DNA from 2 places in the Paenibacillus sp. S25 genome. Region 1 is predicted to be linked to the other one. Evidence: a T-box and tRNA genes for the amino acid it is inferred to sense, from the RefSeq annotation. Region 1 holds a T-box; the other holds one or more tRNA genes.
The links. A T-box is a leader RNA that pairs with one kind of tRNA and senses whether it is charged. The one in region 1 lies ahead of tyrS (tyrosine--tRNA ligase), so its partner is inferred to be a tRNA-Tyr.
Positions count from the first base shown of each region.

Region 2: it has a tRNA-Tyr gene. The T-box ahead of tyrS (tyrosine--tRNA ligase) is inferred to sense a tRNA for this amino acid. The anticodon was not compared.

Region 1 is NZ_CP073683.1:3,708,131-3,713,626, forward strand. Features, by position in the region: gene rpsD (30S ribosomal protein S4) at 1-563, shown strand, start outside; gene KAI37_RS16345 (AraC family transcriptional regulator) at 642-1,511, opposite strand; gene tyrS (tyrosine--tRNA ligase) at 1,713-2,966, opposite strand; T-box leader at 3,033-3,299, opposite strand; gene KAI37_RS16355 (penicillin-binding protein 1A) at 3,435-5,496, shown strand, end outside.
Region 2 is NZ_CP073683.1:427,681-433,176, reverse strand. Features, by position in the region: gene KAI37_RS01940 (PAS domain-containing sensor histidine kinase) at 1-991, shown strand, start outside; tRNA gene KAI37_RS01935 (tRNA-Gly) at 1,193-1,263, opposite strand; tRNA gene KAI37_RS01930 (tRNA-Pro) at 1,273-1,346, opposite strand; tRNA gene KAI37_RS01925 (tRNA-Arg) at 1,369-1,445, opposite strand; tRNA gene KAI37_RS01920 (tRNA-Cys) at 1,472-1,543, opposite strand; tRNA gene KAI37_RS01915 (tRNA-Gly) at 1,554-1,628, opposite strand; tRNA gene KAI37_RS01910 (tRNA-Leu) at 1,635-1,722, opposite strand; tRNA gene KAI37_RS01905 (tRNA-Lys) at 1,737-1,812, opposite strand; tRNA gene KAI37_RS01900 (tRNA-Gln) at 1,817-1,891, opposite strand; tRNA gene KAI37_RS01895 (tRNA-His) at 1,909-1,981, opposite strand; tRNA gene KAI37_RS01890 (tRNA-Tyr) at 2,001-2,086, opposite strand; tRNA gene KAI37_RS01885 (tRNA-Thr) at 2,091-2,166, opposite strand; tRNA gene KAI37_RS01880 (tRNA-Phe) at 2,193-2,265, opposite strand; tRNA gene KAI37_RS01875 (tRNA-Asp) at 2,332-2,408, opposite strand; tRNA gene KAI37_RS01870 (tRNA-Met) at 2,434-2,507, opposite strand; tRNA gene KAI37_RS01865 (tRNA-Val) at 2,538-2,613, opposite strand; tRNA gene KAI37_RS01860 (tRNA-Glu) at 2,620-2,691, opposite strand; tRNA gene KAI37_RS01855 (tRNA-Ser) at 2,724-2,815, opposite strand; tRNA gene KAI37_RS01850 (tRNA-Met) at 2,819-2,892, opposite strand; tRNA gene KAI37_RS01845 (tRNA-Asn) at 2,927-3,002, opposite strand; tRNA gene KAI37_RS01840 (tRNA-Ala) at 3,007-3,082, opposite strand; tRNA gene KAI37_RS01835 (tRNA-Ile) at 3,105-3,181, opposite strand; rRNA gene rrf (5S ribosomal RNA) at 3,218-3,334, opposite strand; rRNA gene KAI37_RS01825 (23S ribosomal RNA) at 3,487-5,496, opposite strand, start outside.

The DNA of each region.
Region 1 (5,496 bases):
GTCGTCTCGGTATTTCCCTGAGCGGCACAGGTAAAGAATTGAAACGCCCTTTCCCTCCGGGACAACATGGTGCAAACCAACGGAGAAAAATCAGCAACTACGGTATGCAGCTTCAAGAGAAACAAAAGCTGCGTCACATGTACGGCTTGGGTGAAAAACAATTCCGTACCCTGTTCAACAAAGCTCAACACATGCACGGTATCGCTGGTGAAAACTTTATGTTCTTGCTGGAAAGCCGCCTGGACAACCTTGTGTTCCGTCTTGGCTTTGCTAATTCCCGTGCAGGCGCACGTCAATTGGTAGCTCACGGTCACGTTACTGTGAACGGTAAAAAAGTTGACATCGCTTCTTACCAAGTAAGTCTTGGCGACGTGATCGGTCTTCGTGAAAGAAGTCGTTCCCTGTCTTCCATTAAAGAAGCTTTGGAAAACCGCAACCACTTGGCAGCTTACCTGGAGTACAATGACGCAGCTCTGGAAGGTAAATTCATTCGTTTGCCTGAGCGTGGCGAATTGTCCCAAGATATCGATGAAAAACAAATCGTCGAATTCTACAACCGCTAATCCTTGCATTAGCACCAAAAAGCACCCGAATTTATTCGGGTGCTTTTTTATATTCCCTATGCATCGAGCCTGAGGGTATTATTCAATGGGGATGTATACCTTCATACTCAAATGATCTGGATAGGAGGAATTCATCACGTCCGTAATTTCAAAATCAGGCCCCTCCCTCCGTTCAAAATTAGAATTAGGAAGCCATGTGCCATAGATAAAATCTCGTATATTCTGAACCCGTCCATCTGAACCCGAAGCGTCAAACTCAGCATACTTCCCTGCTGGAATCTCCATATATATAAAACCCTCTGCCAGTTCTTTTGACTCTTTTTCAACTGCCTCGCCCACCACAAATGAAAATGCACCGTTGTCTTCAAATCGACAGGCAACCCCATATGACATTCCCGGTGCAATTTTGTTCGGGATATACATAAAATATTCATTTGCTCCAAAGTGCTCATAAAACCCTGGGATTTCTTTATAGTGCTGCTCATTGTTCAGATTTGTTTTATATTCATACCCTACAATTTTGACCGTTTCGAGCTGCAATATCACCGGCTTATTCACATCCAAATCCCCCATCGTATTTTTTTGGTAATCTAGAAAATTGATTTTACTTTGCGCAGGAAGCTCAATATTACCGTTACGATACTTCCCAGGAGTGATCCCAAAGTTCTTTTCAAAAGCGCGGGTAAAAGCTTCTTGTGAGTTGTACTGATACTCAATAGCAATGTCCAACACTTTTTGATTGGATTGTTTTAGCTGTTCAGCCGCCTCGGACAATCTTCTCCTTCTTATATATTGTTGAACCGTAAAACCCGAAATGGCCTGAAAAACCCGTTGGAAATGAAAAGCTGAAAAGCATGCCTGTGAAGCAATCTCGGCAATTTTTAAATCCTCCCGGAGATTCAATTCAATAAACTCAATCGCACACTGAATTCGTTTAAAGTAGTCCATATAATCCTTCCCCGCACTTGTAATTGTTTTGGTTATCTATCCTACACCCAAATTGTGCAACCCACGTTTTCATTATGTATAACTCTTTACCTACATGTTTGATTATTTGTGCTAAGTTTACCATGACTTTTCACTTGGCAGAAATAAAAAAGCAACGCTGAGATCGATACAATCTCAGTGCTGCTTTTGAATATATTTTCATTATCCAAGCTTGATTTTAGCAAATTTCCGTTTACCTACCTGCACAATGTCGCCTTCCTTCGGCGTGTATGCTTCGTTCACATCGGTCCATTTCTCTTCGTTAATTTTGACCGAACCCTGCTGAATACTGCGCTTGGCTTCACCATTTGATGCTGCAAAGCCCAGATGAGTCAGCAACTGCATCACACGAATGCCACCTTCTTCTAACTGATCAGCCGTCAAGGTGAACTCTTCAATATCGTCAGGCAGCGCACGTTGCTGGAATACGGTCACAAAATGCTGCTTCGCTGCTTCCTCTGCTTCTTCGCCGTGGTACATGCGCACTAACGTTCCAGCCAGCTTCATTTTGGCATCACGTGGATGTACTGAGCCGTCCTTAACACCTTTCGCCAGCTCTGCCAGCTCCTCGTTGTTGATATCCGTTGCAAGCTCAAAATATTTCAGCATCAGCTCGTCAGGAACGGACATGGATTTCCCGTATATTTCGTTTGGCTCCTCATCAACACCAATGTAGTTCCCCAAACTTTTGCTCATCTTCTGGACGCCATCCAGTCCTTCAAGCAATGGTAATGTAATAGTAGCCTGCGGCTCAACTCCGTATTCTTTTTGCAGGGTTCTGCCCATCAGCAGATTAAACTTCTGATCCGTCCCCCCCAATTCAATATCGCTTTGGAGAGCCACGGAATCCATGCCCTGCATCAGCGGGTAAAAGAACTCATGGATGCTGATCGGCAATCCGTTTTGGTACCTTTTTGTAAAATCATCTCGTTCCAACATACGGGCAACCGTTACTTTGGCCGACAGGGTTACTACATCAGCAAAAGACATTGGCCCTAACCATTCGGAATTGTAGAATACCTTTGTTTTTTCAGGATCGAGAATTTTAAAAATTTGTTCCTTGTACGTTTGTGCATTACGCTGTACATCTTCCTCAGTCAGTTGCTTACGAGTCTCCGATTTACCTGTCGGATCACCAATTCTGCCTGTAAAATCTCCGATAATCAGTTGCACTTGATGGCCTAATTCCTGGAACTGGCGCAGTTTGTGCATAACAACCGTATGTCCGATGTGAATGTCTGGCGCAGATGGATCAAGACCCAGCTTAATTTTGAGCGGCTCGCCGCTAACGACCGACTTAATTACCTTACGCTTCAGCTCATCCTCCGGTACAATCTCCGCCACACCCCGCTGTATCACCTCTAGCTGTCGCTCGACCTCTACCTGTTGCTCCGGCTTCAATTCTTCCCACTTCATCCTGTATACCTCCTATTTTTCATCCAAAATATTACATATTAGACAAACCAAAAAGCCCCTTTCATCCCAAGGGACGAGAAGGAGCTACTCGCGTTACCACCCTAATTAAAGAAACGCATGTCAAAGACAGACATTTCTTTCACTTCATTCCTATAACGGGCCTACACCCGGTACTGGATTACTATGGTAGCTTCGCAAACCTGCAAATGCTTTCCATTCATCCAGACAGCTCCAGACGGTAATTCAAAGGAGGGACGCTACCGATTCACACCACCCATCGGCTCTCTGCACAACGTGATTCCGCCTTCTACTGAAGTCTTTCTCTGCTTTTCACGATATTTACTTTGACCTATTTATAACACACTGCTTTTATGTAGTCAACGACATCAAAAGACAGGCTTTTTAGCATATGGGTTCATTTTGTAATTTTATGCTATAATAATGGCTGTTATAAAGGAGGAAGACTTAATGGTTGAAGAAAAAAACAATGTATCAGCGCCAAAGCCTTCCCGCTTGAGGACAACCATGCGAAGGCTCGGCCGTGTCATAAAGTGGGTCATCATCATCGGTTTTATGGGGGCACTATTTGCAGGAGGGGCCGCCGCCGGCTATGTTGCTTCTATTGTAAAAAGCGAACCCGTGCGTTCCAGATCCATGATCTTACAGGAAGTAGATAAGAATGCAATTACAGGCTTCGCTTATTTCAATGATGGCTCTCCCATCGGACAACTTCGAACAGAAGAAGATCGAAGACCTGTCACGTTTAAGGAGATTCCACAACTCGTCATTGACGCAGTCATTGCCATTGAAGATAATCATTTTTATGAGCATAAAGGTGTCGATCTGTCGGGAACGCTGCGTGCTGTGAAGCAAAAGGCGCTGCATGAATCCGTACAAACCGGGGGGAGTACCCTCACCCAGCAGCTTGCGCGTCGTGTCTTTCTAAATCTCGATCGCACGGATGACCGCAAGGTCAAAGAAATTTTGCTGTCCCTGCGCCTTGAGCGCTTTCTGAGCAAGCAACAAATTATTACAGCCTATCTCAATAAAGTACCTTTTGGTAACGGTTCAAGCGGTTACAACGTCTTTGGCATTAAAGCAGCGGCCAAAGGTATTTTTAATGAGAATGATCTGAATGAGATTAATGTAGCCCAGGCCGCCTATCTGGCAGGTTTGCCACAGCTTCCTTCTTCTTATTCTGCTTACAACGGTAAGGGCGAGTTTAATGAAGCTGGCTTTAAAAGAGCCATCAACCGCCAGCACCTGGTGCTCAGTCGAATGCTGGAGGAGAACAAAATCAATAAAGCACAGTATGATGAAGCGATGGCTTTTGATATCAAAAAATCTCTCGCACCACGCACTGTTAAAGCTTATAACACCTATCCATACCTTATGATGGAAACAGAACGACAGGCTGCGCAGGCACTCATGTCTGTCACCAATCCGGGCCAAGCAGCTAATGCCAGTGCAGATGCCAAGACCAAGGACGATAACGATTTACTCAAAGAAGCCGAACAGCAGCTTCGCACAGGCGGTTATATGGTGTACACCACCATTGATAAGAGCGTCTACAAATCTATGCGTCAAATTGCAGAAAATAAAAACAACTTCTCTGCCACTAGTAAAACCAAGGGTGACGAACAAGCAGCGGCTATTCTGATTCAGCATAAAACAGGCGCCATTCTTGGAATGATGGAAGGGCGGGACTTCCAAAAGGAGCAGATGAATTATGCCACGCAGATGGTACGTCAACCAGGTTCGGCAATGAAACCGATTGCTGCCTATCTCCCTGCATTGGACAGCGGTCTTGTGCAGCCTGGTAGTATCGTGGATGATGCCCCTATTATTTTGAAAGATGGCAGTAATGGATATCATATTCCGAAAAATGCTAACAACCGCTATCAAGGATTGGTTACCGCGCGTTATGCACTGAATCAATCGCTAAATACGATAGCACTCAAGCTGTTTAACGAAAAAGTAGGGATTAGCAATGCTTGGGCTTTTGCTAAAAAACTGGGTATCACCACCTTGGAATCCAGTGATAACAACGCCCAAACGGGTGTACTTGGCGGCTTGGCCCATGGGGTGACCGTCGAGGAACTCACGAATGCATATGGAGCCATTCCAAACGGCGGTGTGTTTAATGACGCCTATATGATCGAAAAGATTGTGGATTCGCAAGGCAATATTGTATATAAGCATCAGGCTAATCCTGTGCAGGCCTTCTCACCGCAAACCGCCTACCTGATGACAGATATGTTGCGTACAGCCGTGTCGGAAGGCACAGGCAGACTGGTGAAGCGGAACTTTGATCAATCCGGCAAGATTCCGATTGCCGGCAAGACAGGCACTACGCAATCCTACACTGATGTTTGGTTCGAGGGCTTTACACCTGACGTCACGCTGGGTGTATGGGTTGGTTACAAGCAACCTGTCAATAAGCTTGAAACGAAAGTCCAAAAAGAGCGGGCTCGTCGCCTATGGGCTCTAATCATGAATGAAGTAACAGCTAAAGATGCTCAGCTGTTCC
Region 2 (5,496 bases), 2.7 Mb from region 1:
TAACTCACTCCACCAACTATCCAATCTTAAATTTGCTCTAGATACGTCTTCCATCGTTGCTTTGACCGATCATCGAGGTATTATTCAGTACGTGAACGACAAGTTCTGTGAGATTTCGCAATATAGTCGTGAAGAGCTGATCGGTCAGGATCATCGTCTCATTAATTCAGGCTATCATACCCCTGCCTTCATGAAAAACCTGTGGACTACAATCCGTTCAGGTGAGGTATGGCAAGGAGAAATACGTAATCGAGCTAAAGATAACAGCTACTACTGGGTGAATACTACGATCGTTCCGTTTATGGACGAGGAAGGTAAACCCTATCAGTACTTAGCGATCCGCAATGAGGTCACTAAACTGAAGCAGGTAGAAGCAGAACTCCAGTCTATGATGACGCAAGTCATGCAAATACAGGAAGAAGAACGTAAACGCTTTTCAAGAGAGCTACATGATGGGATAGGGCAAAGCTTATTTTCACTTATTATTCAGTTAGACAGCCAACTTGCCGAACAACCTAGTGCTGCTCTGGAGAGTCTTCGTTCGCAGGTGACCGACATCATCAAAGATGTTCGTGGTCTAGCGTGGGAACTTCGTCCCTCAGTTCTGGATGATTTGGGTGTCGTACCAGCTATAAGAACCTATATTGAAAACTTCTGTTCTCATTACGGGATTGAGGTGCATTTTCAATGCACTCTACGTAAACGCCTTGATATTCGCAAGGAAATAGCAATTTATCGGATTGTACAGGAGGCATTAACGAATGTAGCCAAATACGCAGATGTAGCGGAGGCATATGTCGACGTTGAGGATCAAGATGAAATGATACAAGTGACCATTCGGGATGAGGGCATTGGATTCTCTGGAAAGTCCCAAGGAGAAGGAGTTGGATTGTTTAGTATGGAAGAACGAGCTAGAGGGGTAGGGGGATTTATGAGCATGACCTCTGCTCCAGATGAGGGAACCTCCATCCAGCTGACCATTCCCGTGTAAAAACTGTCCACTAGATCGGTTATCGGTGTATACCAGTTGTATGGATCAGAACGATATACACCGATACCGAGATTATGAATAATCAACACATTGTGGGTACATGAGAATAAATACAAAAAAAGAGAGAGCTCTGTCCCCAGACAGGCTCTCTTTATTTATAAGGTGTCACCACTGAGGCAACAAGAATCCGCTATAGCAAAAAGCGGGTGATGGGAATCGAACCCACGCTACCAGCTTGGAAGGCTGGAGTTCTACCATTGAACTACACCCGCAAATCAGTATCGGGATGACACGATTTGAACATGCGACCCCCTGGTCCCAAACCAGGTGCTCTACCAAGCTGAGCTACATCCCGACATTATACTTTTTTTAAGAAATGGCGCGCCCTGAGAGATTCGAACTCCCGGCCTTTTGATTCGTAGTCAAACGCTCTATCCAGCTGAGCTAAGGGCGCATATTTAAATCCATAATGAGCAGTCAAGGCGCCACCCAGATTTGAACTGGGGAATGAAGCTTTTGCAGAGCTTTGCCTTACCACTTGGCTATGGCGCCGTATGGATAATGGAGCGGACGACGGGAATCGAACCCGCGACCCTCGCCTTGGCAAGGCGATGCTCTACCGCTGAGCCACGTCCGCAAAATATGGTGCGGTCGAGAGGACTCGAACCTCCACGGGGGGTTAGCCCACACGGACCTGAACCGTGCGCGTCTGCCAATTCCGCCACGACCGCAAAATAACTATAAATGGTGAGCCATGAAGGACTCGAACCTTCGACACCCTGATTAAAAGTCAGGTGCTCTACCAACTGAGCTAATGGCTCTTAATGGCTGGGGATATAGGATTTGAACCTATGCATGACGGAGTCAAAGTCCGTTGCCTTACCGCTTGGCTAATCCCCAATAAATTAAGAATAAAGGGCGGCCGATGGGGCTTGAACCCACGAATGCCGGAGTCACAGTCCGGTGCGTTAACCACTTCGCCACGACCGCCATATGATTATGAAAAGACTGGTGGAGGATGATGGATTCGAACCACCGAACCCGTAAGGGAGCAGATTTACAGTCTGATGCGTTTGGCCACTTCGCTAATCCTCCAAAATGGTGCCGGCGAGAGGACTTGAACCCCCAACCTACTGATTACAAGTCAGTTGCTCTACCAGTTGAGCTACACCGGCACATTACTCATTTCCCACTTGAAAGGTGGCTCGGGACGGAATCGAACCGCCGACACGAGGATTTTCAGTCCTCTGCTCTACCGACTGAGCTACCGAGCCATAATTTGTTTTATTACTACACCATATAATCCGCACTATATATGCTAACTATATATGAGGTTAAAATGGCGGAACTGACGGGATTCGAACCCGCGATCTCCTGCGTGACAGGCAGGCATGTTAGGCCTCTACACCACAGTTCCAGAGGCATTTCCAATAGGAAATTAATTGCGGGGGCAGGATTTGAACCTACGACCTTCGGGTTATGAGCCCGACGAGCTACCGAACTGCTCCACCCCGCGACATTAAAAGGGATTTATCAAATTTTCTTATGGTGGAGGCTGAGGGGTTCGAACCCCCGACCCTCTGCTTGTAAGGCAGATGCTCTCCCAGCTGAGCTAAGCCTCCATATTATGACCCGTAGGGGATTCGAACCCCTGTTACCTCCGTGAAAGGGAGGTGTCTTAACCCCTTGACCAACGGGCCTTACAAAATAAGTTCTGATTCCAATAAATTTATGGCGGAGAGAGAGGGATTCGAACCCTCGCACCGCTTTCGCAGTCTAACCCCTTAGCAGAGGGTCCCCTTATAGCCACTTGGGTATCTCTCCGAGTAGCGGCAGAGGGGATCGAACCCCCGACCTCACGGGTATGAACCGTACGCTCTAGCCAGCTGAGCTACGCCGCCACCTTATATATAAAATTCAGAAATATTCAAAACATGGCTCCCCGAACAGGACTCGAACCTGTGACAACTCGATTAACAGTCGAGTGCTCTACCAACTGAGCTATCAGGGAATATTGGTGGAGCCAAGCGGGATCGAACCGCTGACCTCCTGCGTGCAAGGCAGGCGCTCTCCCAGCTGAGCTATGGCCCCAATCTTTTTGTTATTCTAGAAGTGGTGGGCCTTAGTGGACTCGAACCACCGACCTCACCCTTATCAGGGGTGCGCTCTAACCAGCTGAGCTAAAGGCCCTAACATGTAAAACTTCATCATCCTTTAAAGGATATCGCTTGGCGACGTCCTACTCTCCCAGGACCCTGCGGTCCAAGTACCATCGGCGCTGGAGGGCTTAACGGTCGTGTTCGGGATGGGTACGTGTGGAACCCCTCCGCTATCGCCACCAAACATGAATTTACATCGTAAATTCTACCGTACGGTTATTCGATTCATCACTTATCGTGTGAATGAATAGCCATGCGCTTGTTGTATGTCACTTGTACATACTTTCAAGGTTACACCCTGAAAACTGGATCCGAAACTCATTTGCGTTTTATTCTTAGGATAAGCCCTCGACCGATTAGTATTGGTCAGCTCCATGCATTACTGCACTTCCACCCCCAACCTATCTACCTCGTCGTCTTCAAGGGGTCTTACTAATTGGGAAATCTCATCTTGAGGGGGGCTTCACGCTTAGATGCTTTCAGCGCTTATCCCTTCCGTACATAGCTACCCAGCGGTGCTCCTGGCGGAACAACTGGTACACCAGCGGTACGTCCATCCCGGTCCTCTCGTACTAAGGACAGCTCCTCTCAAATTTCCTACGCCCACGACAGATAGGGACCGAACTGTCTCACGACGTTCTGAACCCAGCTCGCGTACCGCTTTAATGGGCGAACAGCCCAACCCTTGGGACCTACTTCAGCCCCAGGATGCGATGAGCCGACATCGAGGTGCCAAACCTCCCCGTCGATGTGGACTCTTGGGGGAGATAAGCCTGTTATCCCCAGGGTAGCTTTTATCCGTTGAGCGATGGCCCTTCCATGCGGTACCACCGGATCACTAAGCCCGACTTTCGTCCCTGCTCGACTTGTAGGTCTCGCAGTCAAGCTCCCTTCTGCCTTTGCACTCTTCGAATGATTTCCAACCATTCTGAGGGAACCTTGGGGCGCCTCCGTTACTCTTTAGGAGGCGACCGCCCCAGTCAAACTGCCCACCTGACACTGTCCTCGCACCGGATTACGGTACCAAGTTAGAACCTAGATACGATCAGGGTGGTATCCCAAGGATGCCTCCTCTCAAGCTGGCGCTCAAGATTCAACGGCTCCCACCTATCCTGTACAGATCGTACCCAAATTCAATATCAAGCTGCAGTAAAGCTCCATGGGGTCTTTCCGTCTTGTCGCGGGTAACCTGCATCTTCACAGGTATTAAAATTTCACCGGATCTCTCGTTGAGACAGCGCCCAAGTCGTTACGCCATTCGTGCGGGTCAGAATTTACCTGACAAGGAATTTCGCTACCTTAGGACCGTTATAGTTACGGCCGCCGTTTACTGGGGCTTCGGTTCATAGCTTCGCCCCGAAGGGCTTACCACTCCCCTTAACCTTCCAGCACCGGGCAGGCGTCAGCCCGTATACTTCGCCTTGCGGCTTCGCACAGACCTGTGTTTTTGCTAAACAGTCGCTTGGGCCTTTTCACTGCGGCCCCCTCGGGCTATTCACCCTACCGAGGCACCCCTTCTCCCGAAGTTACGGGGTCATTTTGCCGAGTTCCTTAACGAGAGTTCTTCCGCGCGCCTTAGAATTCTCTTCTCGCCTACCTGTGTCGGTTTGCGGTACGGGCACCTTCTCCTGGCTAGAGGCTTTTCTTGGCAGTCTGAGATCATGACCTTCGCTACTACAATTTTCGCTCCCCATCACAGCCCAGCCTTAACGATGTGCGGATTTGCCTACACACCAGCCTCACTGCTTAGACGGACATCCATCAGTCCGCGTCACTACCCTACTGCGTCACCCCATCGCTCATAACGGATTACGGTGGTACAGGAATTTCGACCTGTTGTCCTTCGACTACGCCTATCGGCCTCGCCTTAGGTCCCGACTTACCCTGAGCGGACGAACCTTCCTCAGGAACCCTTAGGCTTTCGGCGGATCTGATTCTCACAGATCTTTTCGTTACTCATACCGGCATTCTCACTTGAATGCAGTCCAGCGCTCCTTACGGTACACCTTCAACCCGCATTCAACGCTCCCCTACCCCTGATGCATAAGCATCAAGCCATAGCTTCGGTGGTGTGTTTAGCCCCGTTACATTTTCGGCGCAGAGTCACTCGACCAGTGAGCTATTACGCACTCTTTCAATGGTGGCTGCTTCTAAGCCAACATCCTGGTTGTCTGTGCAACTCCACATCCTTTCCCACTTAACACACACTTGGGGACCTTAGCTGATGGTCTGGGCTGTTTCCCTTTCGACAATGGATCTTAGCACTCACTGTCTGACTCCCGGAACTAAATCTATGGCATTCGGAGTTTGACTGAGCTTGGTAACCCTTGCGGGCCCCGCACCCAA